Regions from separate parts of the Streptomyces sp. NPDC050548 genome, predicted to be linked through region 1. Evidence: riboswitches for the same ligand, from Rfam matches in the RefSeq annotation. Region 1 holds a riboswitch; each other region holds the start of a gene.
The links. Region 1 has a riboswitch for cyclic di-AMP ahead of ACIBJH_RS23445 (transglycosylase SLT domain-containing protein). Riboswitches for the same ligand answer to the same signal wherever they lie in the genome.

Region 1 (7,144 bases):
AAGAACACCGCCGAGTTCGCACTCGCACCGGACGCGCTGCGCCGCGCGGTGCGGCTGATCGTCGTAGGCATCCTGGTGGCCGCCGTGCTCGCGACCGGCCTGGCCCTCGCCGGATGGCTCACCATGGGCCGTTTCGTCGACCTGCTGACAGTCATCTCGGTGATCGCGCCCGTCGTGTACTTCGCGGTGATGTTCGCGAGCCCGCGCGTGACCCCCGAGGAACGCGGCCGACTGCGCCCGTACATCGTGCTGTTCCTGGCCTCCACGGTCTTCAACTTCATTCTCTTCCAGGCCTATTCGACGATGATGCTGCTGGCCGCGTCGAACGCCGAGACGACCATCCTGGGCTTCGACTTCCCCGCGAGCTGGTACGCGAGCGCGCTCGGCGCCTTCGAGGTCGGGCTCGCGCCCGTGGTCGCCGCGGTCTGGGTCCGCATGGGCCGCAACCAGCCGCATGCCTCCAACAAGATCGCGATCGGGGTCGTCCTCGGGGGCCTCTCCTTCCTGCTGATGGTGCTGCCGACCAGCGGGCACAGCGGCGACGCCTACCGCATGTCGGCCTGGTGGATCGTCGGCTCGTACTTCCTGCTCGGCCTCGGCGACATCCTCCTGGAGACCTCGGGCATGTCGGCCACCACCAAGCTCGCCCCGGCCGCGTTCTCCAGCCAGACCATGTCCCTCTGGTTCCTGTCCCTCGCCCTCGCGAACGGCATCCAGGCCCAGACGGTGAAGCTCTACGACGACGTCTCCAAACCGGCCTACTTCGGCGTCAACGGCGCGCTCGCGGTGGCCGCGGGCCTCGCGGTGATGGCCGCCGCGCCCTGGCTGCGCCGCACCATGCACCCGGTCCACTGAACCCAGGGGTCCCCATGCGCATCCGTACGTCCTTCCCCCACGAGACGGCCCACGAGGACATCCGCATCCCTCTCGCGGACGGAACACGCCTCTACGCGCGCGTGTGGCGCCCGCTGACGGACGAACCCGTACCGGCGCTCCTCGAATACCTCCCGTACCGCCTGACCGACTGGACCGCGCCACGGGACGCCCAACGCCACCCCTGGTACGCGGGCCACGGCTACGCCTCCGTCCGCGTGGACGTCCGGGGCCACGGCAACAGCGAGGGCGCGCCCGGCGACGAGTACGACGCCCAGGAGCTGGCCGACGGCGTCGAGGTCGTCAACTGGCTTGCCGCGCAGCCCTGGTGCACGGGCAAGGTCGGCATGTTCGGGATCTCCTGGGGCGGCTTCAACTCCCTCCAGATCGCCGCCCTCGCCCCCGAACCCCTGAAGGCGATCGTCACCGTCTGCTCGACCGACGACCGCTACGACAACGACGTGCACTACATGGGCGGTTCGGCCCTCGCCGTCGACCTGCACGCCTGGGCGGCCACCATGCTCGCCTTCGTCGCGCGCCCGCCGGACCCCGAGTACGCGGGCCTGGTCTGGCGCGACATGTGGCTCAAGCGCCTCGAACAGATCGACCCGTTCATCCACACCTGGCTCGCCCACCAGCTCCGTGACGACTACTGGAAGCACGGCAGCGTCTGCGAGGACTACGGCGCGATCAACGCCGCCGTCCTCGCGGTGGGCGGCTGGCACGACCCGTACCGCGACACGGTCCTACGGCTCGTCCAGCACCTCCCGCCGGAGCGGGTGCGCGGATTGATCGGCCCGTGGTCCCACCAGTACCCGGACCGGGGGCTGCCGCCAGGACCCGCGATCGGCTTCCTCCAGGAGACGCTGCGCTGGTGGGACCACTGGCTGAAGGGCGAGGACACGGGGGTGGCCACCGATCCGCTCCTGCGCGCCTACGTCAGCGAATCGCATCCTCCGGCCACGGTCTACGACACCCTGCCGGGCCGTTGGGTCGGCGAGCCCGCGTGGCCCTCGCCGCACGTGAAGACGACGACGTACGGCCTCCGGGGCGCGCCCGTCCTTGTCCGTTCCCCCATGCACACCGGTGTGGACGCGGGCCGTTTCTTCCCGTTCGGGAACGACGCCGATCTGCCGCCGGACCAGCGGGACGAGGACGCGCGGTCGGCGTGCTTCGAGTTCGAGGTGCCGGCCGACACATGGGTGCTGGGGCGGCCGAGGGTGCGGCTGCGGCTGACCTGCGGTGTGCCGCGCGGGCAGGTGATCGCGCGGCTGTGCGATGTCGCTCCGGACGGTTCCTCGACGCTGGTCACCCGGGGTGTGCTGAACCTGTCGGCCCGGTACGGGCGGGACTTGGCGGTGCCGTGGACGCCGGGTGCCACGGAGGACGTGACCTTCGAGCTGAACGCCATCGGGCACGCCTTTCCGCCGGGGCATCGCATCCGGCTCGCCGTGTCGTCGGCGTACTGGCCGTGGATCTGGCCGCAGCCGGAGTCGGGGGCGGGGTTCACGCTGGATCCGGAGGGGAGTGCGATGGAACTCCCCGTTCGGGAGCAGGAGTTGGGGCCTGCCATTAGGTTCGACGAGCCCGAGGAGGCCGCGCCCATCGGGGTCAACTACCCGGCCACGCTGGACGAGCCGCGGCCCGAGCGGCTGGTCGTGCGGGATGTGGCGAAGGGCGAGTGGCGGCTGGAGGTGGATCCCCGGTACGGGGGCACGCGTGTGTATCCGGACGGGCTTGAGTTCACCGAGGACGCGCTGGAGACGTACACGATCGACGAGTCGGATCCGTTGTCCGCCCGTACGCGGTCCGACTGGACGATCCGGCTGCATCGGCCGGAGCTCGGATGGGACACGACCGTGCAGACGCGGTCGGAGATTACTTGCGACGAAACGGACTTTATTACCTCGAACGAGGTGATCTGCACCGAGGGCGACGAGGTGATCTTCCACCGCACTTGGGAGAAAAAGGTTCCGAGAACTGCCAGTTGAGGCTGAATGCCCGATTTGCCGCTCTTCATCCTGCCGTGAGTTGGGTCACGTATTTCTGTGCGTGACCTGTGGTCCTGTGTTTTTACGTTTCCCCTTGCGGTTATTGACAGTTGAACCTTGGCTTACGCAAAGGATCAAGTGCCCCATACGCCTCAGACCAAGGTCAATAGGGGTTAGGTGTGATTCCGCCACTTGTTCCGGACATGTGCTCTCGCATAGTTTCCGGGCCTGTCGAGCGGAACGCCGAATCCTGCCGCCGCCCGGCATCCCAGTCACGAACTTCTCGCACGGCAGGAGCGGGGGACCCAGGTAAGTCGCCGGACCGGTCACCACGACCGGGACGGCTCGGGGTTAAGTCACGTCCGTGAGGGCGTGGCCGGGCACCTCCCAGCCCGAACCCGACAGCTCACCTCGCAGGCGACGGAGAGGAACCTCGTCATGCCTGCATCCGCTCAGTCCCGCCGCGCCCGCCTTGTCCGCCGTGTCGTTGTCGCCGGTACCGGTGTCGCGATCCTCGCCCTGCCCGTCGTGGGGGCGACCACCGCGTCGGCCGCGACGACCTCGTCGACCACGGTCGCCGGGTACCCCAACACCCTTGACGGGTGGATCCGTGAGTCGCTCGCGATCATGGCGCAGAAGGGGATTCCGGGGACGTACAACGGGATCTACCGCAACGTGATCCGTGAGTCGTCCGGGAACCCGTACGCGATCAACAACTGGGACTCCAACGCGGCGGCGGGTACGCCGTCCAAGGGGCTGCTCCAGGTGATCGACCCGACGTTCAACGCGTATCACGTTGCCGGGACTTCGTTCGATCCGTATGACCCGGTTGCGAACATCACGGCTGCTTGCAATTACGCTGCGGCGGTTTATGGGTCGATCGACAACGTGTACGGGGCTTACTAGAAACGTGGGACCAGCCATGACGGGTTGTGTTTTGAGTGGCACCGCCGTCGTGGCTGGTCGCGCCCGCGCGGCGGAGCCGCAAATTGACACAGCCCCGCGCCCCTAAAAGACTCTTCAGCTGAGGAGTCTTTCCAGGACCAGCGCGATTCCGTCGTCCTCGTTCGAGGACGTCACCTCGTCGGCCACCGCCTTGAGTTCGGGGTGGGCGTTGGCCATCGCCACTCCGTGGGCCGCCCAGTCGAACATCGGGATGTCGTTCGGCATGTCGCCGAAGGCGATGGTGTCGGACGGGGTCAGGCCCAAGTGGCGGGCCGCCAGGGCGAGGCCCGTCGCCTTGGTGATGCCGAGTGGCTGGAGTTCGACGGTGCCGGGGCCCGACATGGTGACCGAGGCCAGGGAACCGACCACCGAACGCGCCGTGGACGCCAACTCGTCGTCCTCCAGGGCCGGGTGACGGAGCAACACCTTGCTGATCGGTTCGGACCACAAGTCGTCGCGTCTGCCGACCCGCACCGCGGGAAGCGTGGGGTGTGGCATCAGGTAGCCGGGCTCGATGAGGGTGAGGCCGTCCACCCCGTCCTGGTCGACCGCCGCGTACACCTGGCCCACTTCCGCCTCGATCTTGCCGAGCGCGGTCTCCGCCAACTCCCTGTCCAGGGTGACCGACCAGAGCAGCCGGTCCGCGCCGGCGTCGTACAACTGCGCGCCCTGTCCGCACACCGCGAGCCCCCTGCTGCCGAGGTCTTCGAGGAGCGGGCGCACTCTCGGGGCGGGCCTGCCGGTGACGACCAGGTGCCGGGCGCCGGCCGCCGCCGCCCTCGCGAGTGCGATGCGGGACCGGTCGGAAAGCGTGTCGTCGCCGCGCAGCAGCGTCCCGTCCAGGTCGGTGGCGATCAGTGCATATGCGAGGGGTGCGGCCATGATCAGAGAATACGGATGGAACGCCCCACCGACTCGACACGAACCGGACGGCCGCTGCCTTCACATCCGTTGACCCGAGTTCCGGTTGGTTTGACAGTTACGGCGGTTATGCCGACTCCCGGATCACCAGTTCGGTGGGCAGGATCACGCCCGCCGTGTCCTCGCCGGCGATCTGCGCGAGCAGCATGCGGACCATCTCGGCGCTGATGCGGTCGTAGGGCTGGCGCATGGTCGTGAGGGCCGGGGTGATCGCCGTGGCCGCCGCCGAGTCGTCGAAGCCTCCGACAGCGATGTCATCCGGGACCGAACGGCCGGATTGTTGAAGGGTGTTGACGACTCCGAGGGCCATCAGGTCCGACGCCACGAACACCGCGTCTATGTCGGGGGCTTGAGCCAGGAGTCTGCGGGCCGCTTCCTCGCCTCCCGCGCGGCGGTAGTCGCCCTCGACCACGAGGGTCGGGTCGTGCGGGAGGCCTGCCTCGGTGAGGACGTCCCGGTAGCCGGCCAGACGGTCGGGGCCGCCGGGGGCGTCCAGCGGGCCGGTGACCATGGCGATGCGGCGTCTGCCGCGGGAGATGAGGTGGCGGACCATTTCCTGGGCGCCGTCGCGGTCGGCCGCGGCCACGTAGCTGTACTTGGAGGCGGGGCCGAGCGGTTTGCCGCAGGCCACCAACGGGATGCCGGCGTCGCGGAGTTCGGCCGCGACCGGGTCGCCGCTGTGGTTGGAGACGAGGAGTACGCCGTCCACGTGGCCCGAGGTGATGTACCTCGTGAGGCGGCGGCGGTCGTCCCTGGACGAGGCCAGCATCAGGAGCAGGGGGATGTCGTGGCGGGCCAGGTGTTCGGTGCAACCCCGCAGCAGGACATTGAAGTTGGGGTCCTCGAAGAACTTCTCCTGCGGCTCGGTGAGGAGGAACGCCACCGAGTCCGACCGTCCGGTGCTCAGGGAGCGGGCGTGCCGGTTGACGACGTAGCCCGTCTTCCTGATCGCCGTCTCCACGGCGGTGCGCGCGGCCGGTGAGACGTAGTGGCCGCCGTTCAGGAAGCGGGAGACGGTCCCCCGGGAGACGCCTGCCTCCCGGGCCACGTCGTGGATGGTGGGCGGTTTGCGGCGTCCGTTCGAGCTGGTGGTCATGGTCCTCGTTCGTGATGGGGCGGCCGGCTGTGGGGGGAGGCTGCGCGGTTCCTGGGCATGCCGTGCGAAGTCGGCAGCGGTTCGGCAACGCCCTATGGGGGCGCGGGGCTGCGTTTGATTTGCCGCTACCGCCGCGTGGGCGCGACCAGCCACGACGGCGCGGCAGCCGAGCTACGGCCCATCACCGCGCCCCCAGCGGAGCGCTCACGCCTTGACCGAGCCGCTCAGCAGGTCCAGGGACCAGAAGCGCTGGATCACCAGGAAGAGCGCGATCAGCGGCAGGATCGCGAGGAAGCAGCCCATGATGACCAGGGTGTAGAGGGCGGGTTGGGAGGCGCCCTGGTTGAGCAGGGTGTAAAGGCCCAGGGTGAGCGGGAACTTGTTGTCGTCCGCGAGCATCACGTACGGCAGCAGGAAGTTGTTCCAGATGCCGACGAACTGGAACAGGAACACCGTGATGAGGCCCGGCATCATCATCGGCACCGCGATCCGCGAGAAGATCCGCCACTCGCTCGCGCCGTCCATGCGGGCCGCTTCGAGGAGTTCGTTCGGCACCGAGGCCGCCGCGTAGATACGGACGAGGTAGACGCCGTACGGGGAGAGGATCGACGGGAGGAGCATCGACCAGTACGAGTCGGCCAGGCCCAGCTTCGAGAGGAGCAGGTACTGCGGGACCGTGAGGACGATGCTCGGGACGAGGACGCCGGCCAGCATCAGCTTGAAGACGAACTCCCGTCCCCTGAAGGCGAATCGGCCGAGCGCGTAGCCGCCGGCGGCCGAGACCGCGGCGGAGAGCAGGGCGCCGCCGCCCGCGTAGAACAGGGAGTTGACCATCCACTCCCAGTAGATGCCGTCCCGGTAGGAGCTCAGCTCCTTGAGGTTGTCGAGGAATCCGGTGCCGGGGGCGAAGGTGAACGTGGAGAAGAGTTCGCCGTGGCCCTTGCTGGCCGCGATGACCACCCAGGCCACGGGGATCAGGCAGTACAGCGAGCCGAGGATCAGCACCAGGGTGGGCACCCAGGCGGTGCGCTTGGGCTTGGTGTCGACGGCGGTGAGGGTGAGGGGGGTCATGCCCGGTCCTCCCGGGTGTAGCGGTCGGAGACGCGCAGCAGCGTGAAGGAGACCACGAAGGTCGCCAGGGCCAGGACCACCGCGGTGGCGGACGCGCCGTAGATGTCGGACCTGAGGAAGGCGCTGTCGTAGATGGCCATCAGCGGACTCCAGGAACCGGAGAGGCCGTTGGTCAGCGGCTTGAGGGCCATGGGCTCGGTGAAGACCTGGAGGGTGGCGATGACCGAGAAGAAGAACGTGAGCACGA
Region 2 (7,144 bases), on a different contig from region 1:
GCGATCCTCAGCCTGCGGCTCGGCCGCGAGACCACCCGCGCCGAGGTCCTCGACCACCTCCGCGACGTCTCGCTGACGTCCCCGCTGAAACGGCAGATCGACTTCACCACCGCCCCCGACGCGGTGTCGAGCGACTTCATGGGCTCCCGGCATGCATCGATCATCGACGCGGGCGCCACCAAGGTCGACGGCGACAACGCGATCCTCTACCTCTGGTACGACAACGAGTTCGGCTACTCCTGTCAGGTCGTCCGGGTCGTCCAGCACGTCTCCGGGGTCGAGTACCCGACGTACCCGGCACCCGCCGTCTGACCGCCGGAACACGCTGAACGTACGACGGCCCGGCCGCCCAGGTGAGGGCGGCCGGGCCGTTGTCGGTCACAGCCGAGCGGGGTGTCAGCGAGTGCTGCGCTTGCCCCGGTACAGCACGACGAATCCGGCGACGAGCAGCAGCGCTCCGGCTGCCGCCGGCCACAGGTTCGCGCCGGTCTCCGCCAGGCCGCCCTGAGCCTGCGGCTGGTTCGGGCCTACGGCGGCGTAGCTCTCCCCGCCCGAGGACGAGGCGGGCGGTGTCGCCACGGGGCTGCCGACCTGACCGCCGGTCTGGTCGTCCGAACTCCCCTGCGTCTCCGTCGACTTGGACCCTTCGGTCTTCGTGTCGGCCTTGGGGACGGACACGGCGGTCGTCAGATCTCCGGGGTCGGTGGTCTGGGTGTCCGGCGCGCTGGTCTCGGGCTCGGCGGTGGGCTGGTCGTCGCTTCCGCCGGTCCCTCCGTTGTCGCCGTTGTTTCCGCCGTTCCCGTCGTTGCCACCGTTTCCGGCGGGCTCGTCGGACGCGGTCTCGGTGGGCGTCGCCGTAGCGGATTCAGTGGCCGTGGGAGACTCTTGCGGCTCACCCGAACCGCCGCCCGTACCGGATCCGTCACCCGAACCCGAGCCACCGGCCGTACCCGAGCCGTCGCCCCCGCCGGAGCCCGAACCGCCGCCCGTTCCGGGGTCGTTGTCCGTGCCGGCGCCGCACTTCTCGCCGCTGTTGATGCAGGTGACCATGTCGTTCATCAGGCTCTCGGAGAAGACGTTGATGAAGTCGCCGTGGTCGGTGACGGGCTTGTGCTGCTGCTCCGGGAAGGAGTCCACCGCGAACAGCGGGCTCGTCTTGCCGCCGTCCTGGAGGCTCGGCGCGTCGACGGCGTAGACGATCCGCTGCACCAGCTGCGGGATGGCCTTGAAGCCGGCCGGGCAGGCGCCGTCGGCGGCCTCGAAGGCCACATGGGTGCGGTGGTTGGCGCTGTCGATGTTGCGGCCGTCCCAGCAGCTCTGGAACTTGAAGGTGCGCACGACGTCACTTCCGGACGGGCACAGCGGGTACTTGTCCTTGAGCTGCCGGTCCTCGAACCCGGTACAGCTCCAGGAGGCGTTGGCGTTGGCCGGGCCGTTGACGAAGGCCTTCGCGTCGCCGGTGATGATGCGCAGGAGGCGCGGCATCGCGACGACCTTGCTCTGCGGGTTGCCCTCGAAGGTCAGGGTGACCTGCTTGGCCGTGACGATCTCACCGGTATTGCCCTCGGTGCCGCCGCCGGGCTTGTCGGCGTCCCGCTCCTGCTTGCCGTTCTGCAGGCGCAGCACGGGCCAGTAGTAGGTGGACTTGTCGCCCGGGTTCTCGCAGCTGGTGTCGGCGTTCGCGAGGTCCTGGTCGCTGGCGAAGGCGTTGTTGGACTGGTTGCCGATGTAGTCGTGGAAGTGGTGGGCGCCGTTGGTGACACCGGGCGCGACGATCACGTTGTCGGAGTTGAACAGGCCGTTCTCGTTCACCCCGCAGGCGGTGACGAACGTGCCCCGGGAGGCATCGGCCTGCTCCTGCGGAGCGTTCACATTCGGCTGTACGGAGGTGATGTCCGCGTAGTCCGAGGCGACGGGCCCGTTGGTGGACTGCTGCTGGCCCTGCTGACCCTGCTGTCCCTGGCCGCCCTGGTCTCCGGTGCTGGCACTGGCACTGGCACTGGCGCTCTGGTCGTCGCCGTTGCCGTCCTGGTCGCCCTGGTCGCCGTTCTCGTTCGTGGGCGCGATCAGGGTGCAGGCGGCGAGCGCGTCGAGTCCTTCCGGTCGGTCCCCGACGCGTGCGATCGCGTCGTCGATCCGCCCGATGGTCGCGGCCCGCTTCTCCTTCAACGGATTCATGATCGCGTTGTCGGCGAAGGAGGCGTCCTGGCGGATGGACTCCCTGGAGTCCTGAAGTTTCTGGTAGGCCTCGGTTATCTGCTGGTCCAGATTCGCGAGTTCCTTGTCGACGTCGGTCTTCGCCTCGTCGGGCACCGTCGTCAACTGGGTACCGATGTCCGGGCAGTCGATCGTCGCGCCTCGCGATGCCGCGTCCGGAGACCCTTGTTGGGCGGAGTCACCGCCCCAACCACCTTCGGACGCCGACGCGTAGACGTTCGCCGCCATCAGTCCTCCGCCGCCCAGCATCAGGGCGACTGCTGCCATCGTCGCGCGTCGTGCGCCTGTGGGGCGTCTGCGCGTGTTGCGTGCCAAGGAAGTTGCTCCTACACGTATCGGTCGGCCCGGCTCGTCCCGGCATGGAAATCCCCCGACCCAATACGGAGCCCGGTCCCGGTGTGTTCAACCGTCCCAGAAATTCATAGCGACCTCTTATGGATCACCCGCCCCGACGGGCCCCTGACCCCTCGACACACCAGGGCGAGGTAAAGGTCACAAATACGTATCGGACATATCGCGCTTCAACCTTCACACGAGGCACACACGTTGGCTAAGTTGGCGTCAGGCCGTACGACCTACTCCGGCGATCGGCGCCGGGCCGCACGGCTTGCGCCGAGTCCGGCGTGTCGCTCGCGACAGCCGGAGCCGGGGACCCAACCGAACTTGGGGTGAATCGGTCCAACTGCCCTTCAGGGCAAGGACCGTAGGGCAAACCTTCCGTGATCGACGCCCGAACCCGACAGCTAACCCGGTAGGCGCGAAGCGGAAGGAGCACGTCTGCCATGCCGGCAGAACGACGCACGCGCACCGGAGGCAGTGGCCCCACCGTGGACGACCGACCCACCCGCGACGAAGTCCAGCGGCGGATCAACTCTCTTTACGACCGGGCCGAGACGGACTCCGGAACCTACAACGCCACACGTGCGATGTCCGGGAAACCGCGCAAGCGTGTCGAGTCCCGCTCCAGCGCGTCACGTCCTTCCGACCCCGCCGTCGAAGCCGTCACCCGGCAGCTGTTCGACCGCGCCCGCACCCAACTGGGCCCGACCGTACCGGCGATGCTGCCGCCCGGCAGGACCCCGGCCCGCCCGGCCGAATCCCGCCCCGAGCGGTCCGAGCGACGTCCCGAGCCCCAGAGCACCGGCCGCGAACTCGAAGCGCAGCCCGGCCGCGCCGTGGCCGAACTGACCATGGGGACCACCGCCGCACCGGAGTCCACCGCCCCGCAACTCATGGGCCCCGCAGCGGAGTTGACCGCAGCACCCATCGCCGCGCTGCCTCCCGCCGCACAGGAGACACAGCAGACACAGCAGACACAGCAGTCTCCTGTGATGGCACAGATGCCGCAGATGTCACAGACGCAGGCACCTCAGGCGCAGATGTCTCAGGTGCCGCAGATATCTCAGGTGCCGCAGATATCTCAGGTGCCGCAGATGTCTCAGGTGCCGCAGATGTCTCAGATCGCGCAGATCGCACAGATGGCACAGGCCCAGATGTCGCAGATGCCTCCGGCGACCATTCTCGACCTGCCGCCGGTACCGCCCGCCCCCGCTGTCGACGTGCCGCCCGCGCGCGTCATGGCACCGCAGCAGTTCGCGACCGCCCCGGCACCGGCCTTCGACCCGCTCACCGCGAGCCTGGACCTGCTCCCGTCCATCGGCGCACCGCGCACCGAGACCGCGCCGACGGGCGCCACCTGGCCACCCCCGGAGACGGCCTGGTCCGCCCCGGAGACCACATGGTCCACCGGGCAGATGCCCATGGTGACCGAGCAACAGACCTGGGCGACAGGGCAGATGCCCGCGGTGACCCAACAACAGCCGTGGTCCACCGGCCAGTTCCCGGCAGTGACCGAGCAACAGACGTGGTCCACGGGCCAGATGCCCGCGGTGACCGAGCAACCGGCTTGGTCCACCGGACAGATGCCCGCAGTAGCCGAGCAACCAGCTTGGTCCACCGGACAGATGCCCGCAGTAGCCGAGCAACCAGCTTGGTCCACCGGGCAAATACCTCTCATCCCCCAGCAGCCCGCGGCCCGGCCCGACTGGCAGCCCGCACCGGAACCGTCCTGGCGCCCGCCGCAGCAGGAGTGGCAGCCGGCCGCCCCCGCCCCCGAGGTCTCCTTCGCCGCGGCCCCGTCCGTCGCGCCCGCGCCCCCCGCCCCTCCGGCCATGGCCCCCGAAGTCCCGCTCCCTCCGGCCCCGGCCATGAGCCCCGCGCCCACCGCAGTCGTGCCCACCGCGACCACACCGGACGCCGGCGCCCAGAGCAAGACCGCCACCGCGCTCGCCTTCGCCCGCGCACAGATCGGCAGGCCCTGCCTGTGGGGCGCTGCGGGACCGGACGCGTACGACTGCTCCAGCCTCACCCAGGCCGCCTGGAAGGCGGCGGGAGTCCTGCTCCCCCGCACCGCCCAGGAACAGTCCGGCGCGGGCGCCCTCGTCCCGCTCACGGACATCCGCGCCGGCGACCTGATCTTCTTCTACGACAGCATCGACCACGTCGGCCTCTACACCGGCAACGGCCTGATGATCCACGCGCCGAGCCCCGGCACGCCGATACGCGAGGAGTCGATCTTCTACGCCGGTTCCGCCGCCATCCGGGGCGCCGTACGACCCGCCTGAGCCAATGGGTCACATGCGTCCCGCTACTCCCGGCGGGCCGCGTCGTTGCTCTGTACGAGTGGTGGAACCCAGGACACGGTCGTAGCGTCGAACGAGAGACGGACGACGACCGTGTCCCTGCAGGCGGGTCCACCGCCGGTGCGGGTGCGGAGTGACGGGTACGAACGGGCGGCCGGGAGCGGACATGTACAAACACACCATGGTCGGAGTCGTCACGGTCTGTGCGGCCGCTCTGCTGGCGCCGGCCGTGGGCACCTCGTCCGCGGCCCCGGCGACGGTGCACGCGCAACCGGTCGCCCAGCGGCAGCCCGCGGTCCCCGTGCTGGTCGACTGCCTCTGGCATCCCGAGGTGCGTCCCGCCGACTTCATGCTCGCCTGCGGCGACGGCAACAGCCGCCTGGCGTCGCTGCGTTGGACCGCCTGGAACGCCAACTCCGCGACGGCCACGGGCGTCAACTGGGTGAACGACTGCAAACCCTATTGCGCGGCGGGCAAGTTCCACTCCTTCCCGGTGACCGTGCGGCTCGACTCCGCACAGACCTGGAAGCGGCATCCGCAGCTGCGGCAGTACGGCGAGATCACCCTGACGTACCCCGGAGCGCGGCCGGACAAGTTCCAGCACACCGTGACCTACCCCCTGTGGAACTGACTCACAGCGAGAGCTCCACCACCAGCGGCCGGTGATCGGAGATCTCCACCCTCGGCGCGCCCACCGCCCCCACGGCGTCCGCGGCGAGCCCCGTCGTCATGATGTGGTCGAGCTGGACGAGCGGCCGGTGCGAGGGGAAGGTCGCCCGCCGGGCCGCACTCCGCCAGCCACGCGGCGCGGTCGCGTTCAGAGTGATCCGGGGAAGAGCGCCGAAGAGGTTGAAGTCGCCCATCAGCACCCGGGGTTGGGGCAGCTCCGCGATCCAGCGGCGCACGGTGCGGAGTTGGCCGATGTTCCAGCCCGGCACGAACGAGAGATGCACGGCCACGGCGGTGAACGGCCCCTGCGGGCCTTCCAGTACGGCGGCCAGCGCGGCCCGTGGCTGATCCCGGGCCAGTACCGGAGCGGCCCGCCCGGCGACGCGCAACGGCACGGCCAGCGGGCCCGGGGACAGCCGTAGGGACCGCCATTCGCGGACCGGCAGCCGGGACAGCAACGCGACGCCCTGGGAAGGGAGTTCGGGCTCAAGGGCTGCGGGGCCGTGGACGCGCAGCGCGGGTTGGGACGGGTCGGTGACCCAGCCACGGTCCGGTACGAAACGGCTGTGCAGGGCCGTCGCGTAGCGCCAGTCGCGGGCGCCCAGCGCCGCGGCGGCGACCGCCGCCTGGTCGAGGCGGCCGGAGCGTTCCTGGAAGCGGTCGACCTCCTGGAGGGCCAGCACGTCGACGTCCAGGGACGCGACGGCTTCGGCGAGGGGTGCCGAGGGGTCCTCGGGGCGGCCGGCGGCCGGGTGGCCGTCCGGCCGGATCAGCTGGCCGTGCAGCACGTTGAACGTCGCGCACCGCACCCGTATGTCACCCATGGCCGCTCCCTTCCAGGGGAGCGATCTTCGCATCCGGCGGAACGCGCCGTGCGGCGGTCGGCAAGATCGCTCCCAATCACGCGGAATTTCGAGTCAATCCGCGATCGCGCACGTACCAGCGGTCATGGGCGCCCCGCGCCGACCCGCCACGTCACCAATTCGGAGAACAGGCACCCCATGAACGCATCCGCACCGAACAGCCCAGCCGCCGACGCCACCGCGCAGATCGGCGTCACCGGCCTGGGTGTGATGGGCCGCAATCTGGCCCGCAACTTCGCCCGCAACGGCTACACGGTCGCCGTCCACAACCGGTCGCCGCACCGCACCCACGAGTTGATGAAGGAGTACGGCGACGAGGGTGCCTTCGTCCCGGCCGAGACGGCACAGGAGTTCGTGGCCGCTCTCGAACGCCCCCGCCGCCTGATGATCATGGTGCAGGCCGGTCCGGCCACCGACGCCGTGATCGACGAGTTCGCCGCGCTGATGGAGCCCGGCGACATGATCATCGACGGCGGCAACGCGCACTTCGCCGACACCCGCCGCCGTGAGGCCGCCCTGCGCGAACAGGGACTGCACTTCGTCGGCGCCGGGGTCTCCGGCGGCGAGGAGGGCGCGCTGAACGGGCCGTCGATCATGCCCGGCGGCTCTGCGGAGTCGTACGCCGTGCTGGGCCCGATGTTCGAGTCGGTCAGCGCGAAGGTCGACGGGGAGCCCTGTTCCACGCACATCGGCACGGACGGCGCCGGGCACTTCGTGAAGATGGTGCACAACGGCATCGAGTACGCCGACATG
Region 3 (7,144 bases), on a different contig from region 1:
CACACCGGACACCAGTACCTCCCCTGGGTCGCGCTCGACACCGACGCGACCGAGGAACGCGGCGAGGTCTACGGCTGCGCCCTCGGCTGGTCGGGGTCCTGGCGGATCGCCGTGGCCCAACTCCCGGACGCGCGCGTGCAGATCACCGGCGGCGCCGGGTACGACGAGTCGGGGCTGCTGAGCCTCGCGCCCGGGGAGTCCTTCACGACACCCCTCTTCGCGGCCCTGTGGAGCGACGCCGGCTTCGGCGGCGCCAGCCGCACCTGGCACGCCTACCAGCGGACGTACGTCGTCCCGGACGCGGACAAGGACCGCCCGGTGCTCTACAACTCCTGGGAGGCCACGCAGTTCGACATCTCCGAGGAGCAGCAGGAGGTGCTCGCGCAGCGCGCCGCGGCGGCCGGCGTCGAGCTGTTCGTGGTCGACGACGGCTGGTTCGGCGCCCGCACCAGCGACCGCGCCGGACTCGGCGACTGGACCCCCAACCCGGACCGCTTCCCCGCCGGCCTCAAGCCTCTTGCGGACCGCGTCCACTCCCTGGGCATGCAGTTCGGCATCTGGGTCGAGCCCGAGATGATCAACCCGGACAGCGACCTGTACCGCGCCCACCCGGACTGGGTGCAGTACCAAGAGGGACGAAAGCGGACGGAGTTCCGCAATCAGCTCGTCCTCAACCTCGCCCGCGAGGACGTCCAGGAGTATCTCTGGGAGCAGCTCGACGGGCTCCTCTCCAGCGCCCCCATCGACTATGTGAAGTGGGACTTCAACCGCTGCTTCACCGACGCGGGCTGGCCCGGCGACGCCTATCCGCAGCGCCTCTGGGTCGACCATGTGCGCGCCCTGTACGCCCTGTTGGACCGGCTGCGGGAGGCCCACCCCGGTGTGGCCTTCGAGTCCTGCTCGGGCGGCGGCGGCCGGATCGACCTCGGCATCCTCAGCCGTACCGACCAGGTGTGGACCTCGGACAACACCGACCCGCTCGACCGGCTCGCCATCCAGCATGGCTTCAGCCAGATCCACCCCGCGCGCGTGATGGCCGCCTGGGTCACCGACAGCCCCAACACCCAGCTCAACGACCGGGTGAGCAGCCTGCGCTTCCGGTTCGTGAGCGCCATGGCCGGGGTGCTCGGCGTGGGCGGCGACCTCTCCGAGTGGACCGAGGAGGAACTCGCCGAGGCCCGCGAGTGGATCGCCCTCTACAAGGAGATTCGGCCGCTCGTGCAGCGCGGCGACCTCCACCGGCTGCGCCCGCCGACCGGCGGACTGAGCGCCGTGCAGTACACGCGCGGCGACGAGAGCGTCGTCCTCGCCCTGCTCCAGGCGCAGCACTACGGCGAGCCGGTACCGGCGCTCCGGCTGCGCGGGCTCGACCCGACGGCGTCGTACGAATGCCTCGAAACGGGTGAAGTCCACCGGGGTGCCGTCCTGTTGCACCACGGGCTGCGGACAGGGTTGCGCGGTGACCTCGATGCGACGGTTCTCCGGCTGCGTCGCATCTGAGCCTTCTGCCCGAATTGCAGCCTTCGTTACAACTCGCTCTGGAATAAGGGAACCTGAGAGTTTGTACGTGAGCAGCGTCATACCCGTGACCGTACGTCGCTGGTCATGTTCACGTAATTGACGTGCTTTTCCAGGGTAATTGAGGGGGAAGTTCTGTGGGAATTCACGGAGGGTGACTGTGAATTCCCACAGGAAGTCACAAGAAACCCAAAACCGTGGAACCTCCTGCTTGTCCCTTTGCGTCTTCCTCGCTTACGTTCGCCACCAATCCGGACGGACGCCCAATCCTGCCGCCGACCGGACTCCGCACACACCCACCCGTATGCGGCAGGAGCGGGGGACCCACAGGTAGGACGCCTGTTCCGGTCTCCGGAACGGGCTTGGGGTAAAGCCGCGACCAGCGCGCGGCCGGGCATCTCCAGCCCGCACCCGACAGCTCACCCCGCAGGCGCCGGAGAGGAATTCGTCATGCCCGCGAAGGGTAAGCACCGCCGCCCCAAGTCCCAGCGCCTCAGCCGCTCGATAGCCGCAGCCGGAACCGGCGGCGCCGCGCTCGCCCTTCCGCTCATGGGGGCCACCGGCGCCCATGCCGCCCCTTCGACTTCCGCTCCGGAAAAGGCCGTTCAGTCGGTTCCGGTCGCCGAGAAAACGGTGACGGAGAAGGCGGCGACCGCGAAGACCGAAGGCGTGAAGACGTATTCGGTGAAGGCGGGCGACTGGCTCGCGAAGATCGCCGAGGACCAGGACGTCACCGGCGGCTGGAAGAAGATCTACCAGGACAACCGCGAGGCCATCGGCGCCGACCCGTCGCTGATCCACCCGGGCCTCAAGCTCTCCCTCGGCAAGAAGGCCACGACGAGCACGACCAAGTCGTCCGGATCGTCGGCCGGTTCGTCCTCGTCGTCGTCCTCCTCCTCGTCGTCGAAGAAGTCGACCGCCACCCAGAGCGCCGACACCACCAGCACCTCCAGCGGATACACCCTCCCCGTGACCGGCGGCACCATCGGCACCGGCTACCACGTCGCGGGCAGCATGTGGTCCAGCGGCTATCACACGGGCGTCGACTTCGTCGTCCCGACCGGCACCACCGTCAAGGCGGTCGCCGCGGGCACGGTCGTCTCGGCGGCCTACGACGGCGCCTACGGCAACGAGGTCGTCATCCGGCACGCGGACGGCGAGTACTCGCAGTACGCCCACATGTCGCAGCTGTCCGTCTCGGCCGGCCAGACCGTCACCGAGGGCCAGCAGATCGGCCTCTCCGGCGCGACCGGCAACGTCACCGGCCCGCACCTGCACTTCGAGATCCGGACCACTCCGTACTACGGCTCGGACGTGGACCCGGTCGCCTACCTCCGCTCGCACGGCGTCACCGTCGGCTGACGTCGGGGCCCGGCGCAGGGCAGTTCCCGGGGTCAACGCCCCTGGCCAGGGGCTTATTCCGACTTTGGACAACCCTTTACAAGTGGCTTATCTCACCGCTCGTCAACCCCAAAATACGATCGCGTAGGTCACAGTCCAAGGTGAATTATGGTTGCTGTGGCTAACGATTCGAAGAGTGACAACAGATCAGTGATCGGGTCGTACGTGGCGGTGGGGGACAGCTTCACCGAGGGCGTCGGCGACCCCGGGCCCGACGGGGCGATGGTCGGCTGGGCCGACCGGTTCGCGGTACTGCTCGCGGACCGGCGGCCCGAGGGCGACTTCGAGTACACCAACCTCGCCGTGCGCGGGAAACTGCTCGACCAGATCGTGGCCGACCAGCTCACCCGGGCCAAGGAGATCGGCCCGGACCTGGTCTCCTTCTGCGCGGGCGGCAACGACATCATCCGGCCCGGCACCGACCCCGACGAGGTCGCCGAGCGCTTCGAACGCGCGGTCGCCGACCTCACCTCCGCCGTCGGCACCGTCCTGGTGACGACCGGCTTCGACACCCGCGGTGTGCCGGTGCTCAAGCATCTGCGCGGCAAGATCGCCACCTACAACGGACATGTGCGGGCCATCGCCGACCGCTACGGCTGCCCGGTGCTCGACCTGTGGTCCCTCAAGACGGTCCAGGACCGGCGGGCCTGGGACGGCGACCGGCTCCACCTCTCTCCCGAGGGCCACACGCGCGTGGCGCTCCGCGCCGGTCAGGTCCTCGGTGTCGAGGTCCCGGCCGACCCCGACCAGCCCTGGCCGCCGCTTCCGCCGCGCGGCACGCTCGACATTCGCCGCGACGACGTGCACTGGGCGCGCGAGTACCTGGTGCCGTGGATCGGCCGCCGACTGCGCGGCGAGTCCTCCGGCGACCATGTGGAGGCCAAGGGCGCGCTGTCGCCCGACGACATCAAGATGCGGATCGACTGGGTGGCTTGACGGGGCGTAGGGCTCGCGGGGCGCCGGCGCGTTCGAGCGCGTGTGGCCGCACGTGTCGTGAGACCGAGCGCGGCGACGACGACCGCGGTGCGTCCGCACGCGTGTGGCCGCACGTGACGGCGCGCGTTCCTTCGGCCGGGGTGGTGCGTCCGCGCGTGGCCGCGGCCGACACGCAGGGCGCCCAGGTGCCGTGGATCGGTGCGTCCGCGCGCGCGTGGCCGCACCGATCCACGGGCCGCCGTCCACGGAGGGGCGGGTCAGGGCGTCGTCAACGCCGCCCGTTCCAGGCCGAGTTCCTGCGCGAGTGCCTCGTCGACCCACTCCAGGGCCCGCGTCCGCGACACCGCGCCCCCGTAAGCCGTCATCTGTACGGCCAGGCCGTCCAGGAGGGCCGTCAGGCGCAGGGCCGCCGCGTTCGGGTCCGCGCAGTGGAACTCGCCCGCGATCACTCCCTCGGCGACGACCTCCGCGAGCGCCCGCTTCCACTGCCGGTCGAGATCGCGCGTCACCTCCAGCAGCGCGGGTTCGCGCAGCGCCGCCGCCCAGCCCTCGATCCACAGCCGCCAGCCCTTGGCCTGCCCGGTCGGCGCGTACCAGCGCACCGCCGCCCGCAGCCGGCGCAGCGCGGTCGTACGGCGGCCGAGAAGCTTGCGCAGATGTGCGAGATCGTCCTCGGCGGCGAACGTGAACGCGGCGGCGACCAGCTTCTCCTTGGTCGAGAAGTGATAGAGCACCAGCGCGTTGCTCACCCCGAGCGCCGAGGCCACGTCGGCGATCCTGACCGCCGCCACACCCCGCGCCTCGATCTGCTCCACGGCGGCCCGCAGCAACTCCGCACGCCGCTCCGCCACACTCAACCGCACTCTCGCCACGCGGCCACCCTATTCCGTGGCCCGCGAACGCGTTGCCCCGTGCCTCACCGGTACCAGCCGAACCGCTCGGCGATGACCGGCAGCCGGTCGGCGACGATGGCGTGCGCGGCGGCGCGCGGTGTCGTCCCGTCGGCCTCCGCGCGGGCCAGCATCAGCTCGATCAGGGCGCGCATCGAACGCCGGGTGTGCGCGAACGCCTCGTCCGCGTCCGCGCCGATGTCGCCGAACAGGGTCCACCACCACCAGGCGTTCGTCCCCGAGTTCACGACCACGTCCGGCAGTACGACGACCCCGCGCGCGGAGAGCAGCTCCTCCGCCTCCGGCAGCACCGGCATGTTGGCCGCCTCGACGATCCAGCGCGCGGTGACAGCTGCTTGGTTCGTGGTGTCGACGGCGTACGACACCGCCGCCGGAACCAGCACCTCCGCCTCGACGGACAGCCAGTCCCCGTCCGGGAGTTCGCGGTCGCCGGGGCGCAGCACGGACCGGTCCACGGTGCCGTACGCGTCCCGCGCCGCGAGCAGCGCGTCCACGTCGAGCCCGGCCGGGTTCACGATCGTCCCCTTGACGTCGGCGACGGCCACCACAGTCAGCCCCGCGCGCGTGAGGAACCGTGCCGTGGCCCCACCCATGGTCCCCAGACCCTGCACGGCGACCCGCGTCCCCGCGTACGGCACGCCCGCCCGGTCCAGCGCCGCGAGCACCGACTCGGCGACCCCGCAGCCGCCGACCAGCTCGTCGAGACCGATCCCGTCCACCTCGACCGCGAACGCGTCCGCGAGCCGCCGCCGCGCCGCGGCCTCGTCGTCGAGCAGCGGATACACGGCCTGGATCGACGACACGAGCCCGGCCTCCGCGGCGGCCCGGTCCACCAGGTCCTGGCTGAGCCCGAGGTCCTCACCCGTCGTCCAGAAACTCTCGACGTACGGCCGCATGGCCCGCAGATAGCGCACGAGGAGGCCGTACGACACCGGGTCCTGGGGATCGCAGTCGATGCCGCCCTTCGCGCCGCCCAGCGGGATGTACCGGCCCGCCGGGTCGTAGTGCAGCGCCTCCTTCATGGTCATGCCGCGGGCGAGTCCGGCCACCTCGTCGAGGGTGCAGCCCGGCCGCATCCGCAGCCCGCCGCTGGACACCCCGCGCACCAGCCGGTCGACGACCAGGAAGCCCCGGCGGCCGGTGACGTGGTCGGTCCAGGTGAGCGACATCAAGGGGGCGGTCATACGGACTCCTCGGGTACTGAACGGCGAGTCAGTATCGGAAGTGGGGCCGTGCCCTGTCAACGGAAGATCGAATTCAGCGACGCGGTGTCAACCCCGGGCGCGGAACTTTGGTCTTTCCTTGGAATGACGGCCCCGCGAAGCCGATGCACCGGCGTTGTCACAGGGGTCGACCATAATGGAAAGCCTGACCGACTCCACCTGGAGGCACCGTGACCGGAATCCGTACCCTGAGCTCCGGGCTCCGCGCGCTGCAGCCCGCGGCCTTCGGCGCGGACCCGAGCGGCGAGCGCCTGGCGCGCATCCGCAGATCGCCCCACTTCAAGGACGGGGTCTTCCAGAACCCCGGGGGCAACACGAACGTCCGCCCGTCCGGCGGCACGATGCGCGAGATGGGCAAGGCCTACCTGGACAAGGAGGCGCGCGTCCGCCGTGCCCCCGACGGCACGCTGCCGGTGCACGCCACCACCCTCGCCGACCTGGCCGGGCCCGCAGCCACCGGGCTGCGCCTGACCTGGATGGGCCACTCCAGCGTGCTCGCGGAGATCGACGGCCACCGGGTCCTCTTCGACCCGGTCTGGGGCGAACGCTGCTCCCCGTTCCCGTTCGCCGGCCCCAAGCGGCTGCACCCGGTGCCCCTGCCACTGGCCGCCCTCGGTCCCGTCGACGTCGTGGTCATCTCGCACGACCACTACGACCACCTGGACATGCCCTCGATCAAGGCACTGGCCGACACGGACACCCTGTTCGCCGTGCCGCTCGGTGTCGGCGCCCACCTGGAGCACTGGGGTGTCTCCCCGGACCGGCTGCGCGAGCTGGACTGGAACGAGGAGACCAAGGTCGGCGGCCTCACCCTCACCGCGACACCGGCCCGCCACTTCTGCGGCCGGGGCCTGCGCAACACCCAGCACACCCTCTGGGCCTCCTGGGTCGTCGCCGGTGACGAGCACCGGATCTACCACAGCGGCGACACCGGTTACTTCGAGGGCTTCAAGGACATCGGCGCGGCGCACGGCCCGTTCGACGCCACGATGATCCAGATCGGCGCCTACAGCGAGTTCTGGCCCGACATCCACATGACACCCGAGGAGGGCATGCGCGCCCACCTCGACCTCCAGGGCGGGCAGGCGCACGGGGTGCTGCTGCCCATCCACTGGGCCACGTTCAATCTGGCGCTGCACGCGTGGGCCGAGCCCG
Region 4 (7,144 bases), on a different contig from region 1:
CGGGCCCAGGCCGTCCTGCGGGACGGCACGCTCGTCGACGACTTCCTGATCAAGGAGGGCCCCCGCGCGGTGCACGTCCTCAACGCCCCCAGCCCGGCGGCGACGGCGTCGCTGCCCATCGGGAGAGAGGTTGCCCGGCGTGCGCTGGCCGTGCTGGGGCAGGAGGACGGCGTCCGGCTCCCGGTGCAGCCGGCGGCTCCCGGTTCCCCGTAAAATCGACGCATTGTGTCTGAGTCCCCCAACACCCCCGACGCCCCCGCCCAGCCCGCGCAGCGCACCCGCAGGGACGAACCCCGTTTCCCCGACGGCCCCAAGCCCGACCCCGCCGGCTCCCACTTCGAGCGCCGCATCCGGAGTTTCCAGCCGCGCCGGAGTCGCGTGACGACGGCGCAGGCCGATGCCCTGGAGCGCCTGTGGCCCAAGTGGGGCCTGGACATCGACGGTCGGCGGAATCTCGACCTGACCGAGCTGTTCGGGAACGACAACCCCGTCGTGCTGGAGATCGGCTTCGGGATGGGTGAGGCGACCGCGCAGATGGCCGCCGCCGACCCGGCGACGAACATCCTCGCCGCCGATGTGCACACCCCGGGGCAGGGCAATCTGCTGGGCCTCGCCGACCACCACGGGCTCTCCAACATCCGGGTCGCCAACGGGGACGCGATCATCCTGCTGCGCGAGATGCTCGCGCCGGACTCGCTCGACGGGCTGCGCGTCTACTTCCCGGACCCCTGGCCGAAGAAGCGGCACCACAAACGGCGGCTGATCCAGGAGGAGTTCCTGACGCTGGCCGCGACCCGGCTCAAGCCCGGGGCGACCGTGCACTGCGCGACGGACTGGGAACCGTACGCCGAACAGATGCTCGAAGTGCTGGGCGCGCACCCGGACTTCGAGAACAGCCAACCCGACGGCGATTTCGCGCCGCGTCCGGACTTCCGGCCGCTGACCCGTTTCGAGGGGCAGGGACTGGACAAGGGTCATGTCGTGAACGATCTGCTGTTCCGTCGCGTACCCCACGACGACCAGCGCTGAAGCCAGGCTCCCTCGCGGGCCGTGCCCTTACCTCGTTAGGGTCGATGCCGTGGCCACGTATTCGCCGTACCCACCGCACCCCGGCCACCCGGCCGGTGGTGTGCCCGGGCACGTGCCGCGCGGGCGCTGGTGGCACCGGACAGGAGTCCGTTACGGCGCGCTGATCACGCTGCTCGCGCTCTCCGGGCTCGTCATCCTCGCCCTCGTCCGCCAACAGACCGGTACGGAAGGGTTCTTGGTGGGTCTCGGGCTCGCCGTGCTGCCCGTGCCGCTGCTGGTCGCCGCGTTCCGCTGGCTGGACCGGGTCGACCCCGGCCCCTGGCGCAACCTGTTGTTCTCCTTCGCCTGGGGGGCCTGCGCCGCCGCGCTGATAGCGATCGTGGCCAACAGCTTCGCCACCCGATGGATAGCGACGGCGACCGCCGACCCGAGCGGCGCGGACACCCTGGGCGCGACGGTGATAGCGCCGATCGTGGAGGAGTCGGCGAAGGCGGCGGCCGTGCTGCTCGTCTTCCTGTTCCGCAGACGGGACTTCACCGGGATCGTCGACGGGGTGGTGATAGCCGGGGTCACCGCCACCGGCTTCGCGTTCACCGAGAACATCCTCTACCTCGGCACCGCCTTCGGCACCGACCAGCTCACCGGCGACCGCGGCTTCACCTCCGTGACGGCGGCGACGTTCTTCGTGCGCATCGTCATGTCCCCGTTCGCGCACCCCCTGTTCACCGTCCTCACCGGCATCGGCTTCGGCCTCGCCGCCCGCTTCCCCGACCGGCGCCATGTCCGGCGTGTCCTGCTCCCACTGACCGGACTGCTGCTCGCGATGGGCATGCACGCGGTCTGGAACGGCTCCTCGACCTTCGGCCAGTACGGCTTCTTCGAGGTCTACGGCCTCTTCATGGTGCCCGCGTTCGGCCTGCTGACCTGGCTCGCGGTCTGGACTCGGCAGCGTGAACTGCGCGCGGTGCGCGAGGAGTTGCCGGTGTATGTGCTCGCGGGCTGGCTGACCCCGAGCGAACCGTTCGTGCTCGGCTCGATGCGGGCCCGCCGGCTGGCCCGCGAGTACGCCGGCCACTGCCTCGGCCGCCCGGCGGCCCGCTCGGTGGCCCGCTACGAGGCCTGCGCGACCTCCCTGGCGTTCCTGCGGTACCGGGCCGCACGGGGCCGCGCCGGTGCCGACTTCGCCGTACGGGAAAGGGAGTTGCTGCACGAGCTGTGGCAACTGCGGGAGGTGGCGCGGCCCGCGCTGGAGTACGCGGCGCGGCGGATCGCGCCGCCGGTGCCGGTGGTGGTGCCGCCGTGGCCGGTGTACGGGTCGTACGGGACTCCCGTGTACAACCCGTACCGGTCCTGACGCCCGTTAGGCCGACGCCTGTGTCAGCTGCTCGATCTCGGCGTCCGTGAGGGCCAGTTCGGCCACGGCGAGCAGGTCGGGCAGCTGCTCCAGGCTCCTGGCGGAGGCGATGGGGGCGGCGACCGTGGGCTGGGCGGCGAGCCAGGCGAGGGCGACCGTCGCGACGGAGGCGTCGTGGGCCCGGGCGACCTCGTCCAGGGCGGTCAGGACCTTCTGGCCGCGCTCGGATGCGAGGTAGCCGGCGGCCCGTCCGGCGCGCGGGCTGTCCACGGTCGTACCGGGCCGGTACTTGCCGGTGAGGAAGCCGGCCGCGAGGGCGAAGTAGGGGAGCGCCGCGAGGCCGTTGCGCTCGGCGACGTCCCGGAGTTCGCCCTCGTAGGTGTCGCGGGAGACGAGGTTGTAGTGGGGCTGGATCGCGACGTAGCGGGCCAGGCCCTCGCGGTCGGAGAAGTCGAGGGAGGCCTGAAGGCGCTCGGGCGAGATGTTGGAGGCGGCGATGTGCCGCACCTTGCCCGCCTTGACCAGCTCGTCGAGCGCGCCGACGATCTCCTCGACCGGCACCTCGACCTGGTCGAAGTGGGTGTAGTAGAGGTCGATGTGGTCGGTGTCCAGGCGGCGCAGGGAGGCCTCGGCGGCGGCCTTGATGTTGGCGGCGGACAGGCCCGGGAAGTCGGGGTGCTGGCTGACCTTGGTGGCGATGACGACGTCGGAGCGGTTGCCGCGGGCCTTGACCCACTTGCCGATGACGGTCTCGGACTCGCCGCCCTGGTTGCCCGGGGCGAACGCCGAGTAGGAGTCGGCGGTGTCGACGAAGTTGCCGCCCGCGGCGGCGTAGGCGTCGAGCACGGCGAAGGAGGTCGCCTCGTCGGCGGTCCAGCCGAACACGTTGCCGCCGAGGTTCAGCGGAAAGATCTCCAGGTCGGACCGGCCCAGCTTGCGAAGAGAAGTCATGCTCTACCTCAACTGCCGGACCGGAACCGGATATTCCAACGGGTGATCCAGAGATCTCGGGGACCTCAGGGGTTGAGGCCCTTGCTGCGCAGCCAGGGCGCCGGGTCGCTGGCGGTGGCGGCGCCGTTGATGTGGACCTCAAGGTGGAGGTGCGGCCCGGTCACGTTGCCGGTGGCGCCCACGCGGCCGATGACGTCACCGGTGGCGACCTTCTGGCCGACGCTGACGTTGATCGAGGACTGGTGGCAGAACCACAGCTCGGTGCCGTCGTCGAGGGTGAGGATCGTGCGGTAGCCGTAGGACCCCGCCCAGCCCGCCTCGGTGACCGTGCCGCTGTGGATGGCCTTGATCAGCGTGCCGGTGGGGGCGGCGAAGTCGAGTCCGGTGTGGTAGCCGGAGGACCACATGGAGCCGGCCTGGCCGAAGGTGCCGGTGATCGTGTACGAGGCGACCGGCAGCGTGTACTGCTTGGCGAGGGCGGCGAGCTTCGCGGCCTCGGCCTTCTTCTTGGCGGCGGCCTCCGCGGCCTTCTTGGCGTCGGCGGCCTTCTGCGCGGCGTCCTGCTCGGCCTTCGCGGCGGCGGCGTCGACCTGCTTGGCGACGGCGGCCTCGGCGGCGGCCTGGGACTTGCCGTCGACCTGGAGCTGCTGCAGCTCGGCCTGTTCCATGATCCGGTTGCGCAGCAGTTCGCCCGCGTCCGAGGTGCCCTTGGCGGTCTCGGTGGTGGTCACGCCGACGCTGCTGAGCGCGGTCGCGGAACCCTTCGGCGTACTGGAGGAGTCGTCCAGCAGGTGGCCCACGTTGGGCAGGTCCGGCATGGAGATCGAGACCGGCGGCTTGCCGGTGTTCGCGCTGGCCATCCCGCCGGCGCTGACGGCGGCTATGACACCGACGCCCAGGACGGTGGAGCTGCGGGCGAATCCCCCGCCACCACGCTGCTTGGCGACACGGTGCTTGCCGCGGTTGGGAAGAACGGACTCCGCGCTGGGGTTCCACTCCTCCCAGGGGCCCTCGTCGGGGCGGAAACCGCCGTAGACGAACGGGGCTTCTGGGGCAGCCTGGTTGGACGCCACGTGGGCGTGCTCCTTTCCTTCCTTCTCGCCTACCGGGTTAGCTGACGGGTTCGGAGCAGGAAGGTCTCCTACGCGCGTAAACCGGTCGTGTTCCCACGACTGTCGACGTGCGATTCACCCCAAGTGGTGGTTCCCCGGTTCCCTCGCGGGATTCGGCGCGTGCGCACGGAGCTGTCTCTTGTGACGGCTGGGACGACCGTGCTGCGTTATCGAACGTTAATAGACACGGGCGCCCGTTTCCAAGCCCGTTCGCTTGATCATTAACCTTTCCTTGCAGGACGAAGAGCCCACGAACGGCGAAAAACGGGTGAGTTGACCGGTCGTCGACCGGTCATGGACGGCGTACGGCGATCATCGCCATGTCGTCCGTCATCCCGCCCCCGGAGTAGCGGCGCACCTCCTTGGCGAGGAGGCCGAGCAGCGCCTCGGGGCTGCGGAAGGTCCGCCCGGCCAGCCGCTCCCCCGGGTCGTAGAACACGCCGTGGCAGTCCCGGGCCTCGGACAGACCGTCGGTGTACAGGAGCAGGGTGGCGCCGCCGGGGAACGCGAACTCCTCGGCCCGGTCGGGCCAGAACCCCAACTCCCCCATCCCCAGCGGCAGTGCGGGCTCCTTGACGAGCAGGGTGTCCACGGTGCCGTCCGCGTGCAGGAGCAACGGCGGCGGGTGGCCCCGGTCGACGATCCGCAAGACGCCGTCGCCGTGCGGGAGTTCGGCGAGGACGGCCGTGGTGAACCCCTCGAACGCGTCGAGCCCGTCGCGCCGGGTGCCCTCGCGCGCGAGCGCCCGCTCCAGCCGCTGCGCGACCGCCTCCAGGGTGCTCTCCTGCTCGGCGGCCTCCCGGAACGCCCCGATGACCACCGCGACGGCGGCGACCGCGCCCATGCCCTTCCCGCGTACGTCGCCCACGACCAGCCGTACGCCGTGCGGGGTGTCCTGCACCGCGTACAGGTCGCCGCCGATGAACGCGCCCTCCTGCGCGGCCTCGTAGCGCGCGGCGATCTCGAACCCGCCGATGCGCTCGGCCGGTTCGGGCAGTACGGCGCGCTGGGCGGCCTCGGCGATCTCGCGTACGGAGGCGAGCTGTTCGCTGCTGCGGCGGACGAGGGCGTTGATGAGGACGGCGAGACCGGCGACCGTCGCCACGGTGGCCACCTCGGTGACCGCGTCGATGCGCAGGACGATGCCGAGCCTGATGTGGACGGCGAGGACGACGACGAGCGCGGCGAGGCCGGTGAGGACGGTGCCGCGTCGGGAGTAGAGGGGGGCGGCGACGAGCGGGGCGGCGGTGAAGAAGGGGGCCGCCGTGAAGTCCTGCGGGGTGAGGTAGTCGTAGCAGGCCCCGACGATCAGCAGCAGGGCGGGCAGCCGGCGGACGAGGGCGAGGACGCGGGCGGTCCGCCGTTCCTCGTCGGGGCCGAGACCGGGACCGAGACCGGGGTCGGGCACGGGATCGCCGGGCAGGCGCCCGCCGGCTCGCACATACGGACCCTCCTCCACGCCTCCAGTTTTTCCCGGTGGGGGGAGGGCTGCGAGCGGGGTGGGCCGACCGGGGGGAAAACACTGAGGGCCGGAATCCGTTTCCGGATTCCGGCCCTCAGTCTTGAGTAGCGGGGACAGGATTTGAACCTGCGACCTCTGGGTTATGAGCCCAGCGAGCTACCGAGCTGCTCCACCCCGCGCCGTTGTGATTGCAACTATACGCCATCCGCGGGGTCCGATGTCACACACGTTTCAGTCGGCGGGGTTACCGGCGTGCGTGAGGGTCTCCCAGGAGACGAAGAGGTCGTCGCTGCCGGCCGGCCGGGTCGTCTCGGCGAGCTTGTGCGCGGCGGGCACCTTCATGCCGAGCCGGTCCTCCAGGTGGTTGAGCGGAACCTCCAGGTCGGGCCCCATGTTCCGGTCGACCTTGCCGCCGCACAGCCAGGCGGGCGCGGCCTCGCCGAGCTGGTAGCGGGAGTGGAATTCGAGGGCCGCCCGGAGCCGGTCCTTGACGCCGTCGTAGAGGTCGACGCCCTGGTGCCAGGCGGTCTCGGCGATGTGCCCGGTGGCGGCGAGCGAGTACCCGACGTGCTTGAAGTTGCGGCAGGTCTCCTGGGCGATGCCGTCCTTGAAGGTGGTCTGCTTGAACCAGTACGTCGTGAGCTTCTGCGGAGTGGTGACGGTGGAGCGGGCCGGGGTGAGCGGCACCTTGCCGTCCTTCTCCAGGTAGAAGTAGGCGGGCACGCGGTCGCGGAAGCGGGCGACGGCCGCGTCGAAGGCCCTGTGGTCGTCGAGGAAGACGGCGATACCGATCGCCGCGTCCGTCATCGCGAGGTCCCAGTTGCCGTTGTAGTCCGGCAGGTCCTTCGTCACCTCGGGCTGGTACGCGGTGCGCAGCATGGTCGCGAACCGCTGCACCCGGTCCTCCGGCCACCCGGCCCCCGGCGCGTACCGCACGATCTCCGCCGCCCGCGCCCACGTCGACCCGGCCCACGCCGTCTGCAGCCCGGCGTCCTCGGAGGTGTGCTCCTTCATCCTGGCCGACCAGTCGTCCATGATCTCCCGCGCCTTGAGCGCGTGGTGCTCCTTGCCCGTGATGCTGAACAGCAGCGCCTGCGTGTACGCCGCGATCGCGTCCTCGCGCTCCTCGACACACCCGTGCGCGGCCTTGCCGTTCCAGGGGCAGTCGACGTCGGCGTAGGGCTTCGCCGTGTACTTGTACGACCCGTACTTGCTGTCCCGCATCCCGAAGTACGC

Region 2: linked by a shared signal. The riboswitch ahead of ACIBJH_RS27510 (NlpC/P60 family protein) and the one ahead of ACIBJH_RS23445 (transglycosylase SLT domain-containing protein) in region 1 are both predicted to bind cyclic di-AMP.
Region 3: linked by a shared signal. The riboswitch ahead of ACIBJH_RS31385 (peptidoglycan DD-metalloendopeptidase family protein) and the one ahead of ACIBJH_RS23445 (transglycosylase SLT domain-containing protein) in region 1 are both predicted to bind cyclic di-AMP.
Region 4: linked by a shared signal. The riboswitch ahead of ACIBJH_RS44185 (M23 family metallopeptidase) and the one ahead of ACIBJH_RS23445 (transglycosylase SLT domain-containing protein) in region 1 are both predicted to bind cyclic di-AMP.

The regions. Positions count from the first base shown of each region.
Region 1 covers NZ_JBITGV010000008.1:218,901-226,044, reverse strand. Annotated here, with positions in the region: gene ACIBJH_RS23455 (peptide MFS transporter) at 1-855, shown strand, start outside; gene ACIBJH_RS23450 (CocE/NonD family hydrolase) at 870-2,864, shown strand; cyclic di-AMP (ydaO/yuaA leader) riboswitch at 3,096-3,297, shown strand; gene ACIBJH_RS23445 (transglycosylase SLT domain-containing protein) at 3,303-3,770, shown strand; gene ACIBJH_RS23440 (HAD family hydrolase) at 3,885-4,691, opposite strand; gene ACIBJH_RS23435 (LacI family DNA-binding transcriptional regulator) at 4,798-5,826, opposite strand; gene ACIBJH_RS23430 (carbohydrate ABC transporter permease) at 6,031-6,897, opposite strand; gene ACIBJH_RS23425 (carbohydrate ABC transporter permease) at 6,894-7,144, opposite strand, start outside.
Region 2 covers NZ_JBITGV010000010.1:254,269-261,412, reverse strand. Annotated here, with positions in the region: gene ACIBJH_RS27520 (glyceraldehyde-3-phosphate dehydrogenase) at 1-312, shown strand, start outside; gene ACIBJH_RS27515 (DUF1996 domain-containing protein) at 397-2,484, opposite strand; cyclic di-AMP (ydaO/yuaA leader) riboswitch at 2,818-2,991, shown strand; gene ACIBJH_RS27510 (NlpC/P60 family protein) at 3,000-4,841, shown strand; gene ACIBJH_RS27505 (hypothetical protein) at 5,026-5,490, shown strand; gene ACIBJH_RS27500 (endonuclease/exonuclease/phosphatase family protein) at 5,492-6,352, opposite strand; gene gndA (NADP-dependent phosphogluconate dehydrogenase) at 6,530-7,144, shown strand, end outside.
Region 3 covers NZ_JBITGV010000013.1:65,312-72,455, reverse strand. Annotated here, with positions in the region: gene ACIBJH_RS31390 (alpha-galactosidase) at 1-1,500, shown strand, start outside; cyclic di-AMP (ydaO/yuaA leader) riboswitch at 1,802-1,964, shown strand; gene ACIBJH_RS31385 (peptidoglycan DD-metalloendopeptidase family protein) at 1,969-2,880, shown strand; gene ACIBJH_RS31380 (SGNH/GDSL hydrolase family protein) at 3,070-3,855, shown strand; gene ACIBJH_RS31375 (TetR/AcrR family transcriptional regulator) at 4,113-4,727, opposite strand; gene ACIBJH_RS31370 (Glu/Leu/Phe/Val dehydrogenase dimerization domain-containing protein) at 4,772-5,950, opposite strand; gene ACIBJH_RS31365 (MBL fold metallo-hydrolase) at 6,160-7,144, shown strand, end outside.
Region 4 covers NZ_JBITGV010000027.1:22,656-29,799, forward strand. Annotated here, with positions in the region: gene lhgO (L-2-hydroxyglutarate oxidase) at 1-213, shown strand, start outside; gene trmB (tRNA (guanosine(46)-N7)-methyltransferase TrmB) at 226-1,029, shown strand; gene ACIBJH_RS44175 (PrsW family glutamic-type intramembrane protease) at 1,079-2,383, shown strand; gene ACIBJH_RS44180 (aldo/keto reductase) at 2,390-3,334, opposite strand; gene ACIBJH_RS44185 (M23 family metallopeptidase) at 3,400-4,407, opposite strand; cyclic di-AMP (ydaO/yuaA leader) riboswitch at 4,419-4,575, opposite strand; gene ACIBJH_RS44190 (PP2C family protein-serine/threonine phosphatase) at 4,739-5,887, opposite strand; tRNA gene ACIBJH_RS44195 (tRNA-Met) at 6,014-6,087, opposite strand; gene ACIBJH_RS44200 (alginate lyase family protein) at 6,140-7,144, opposite strand, start outside.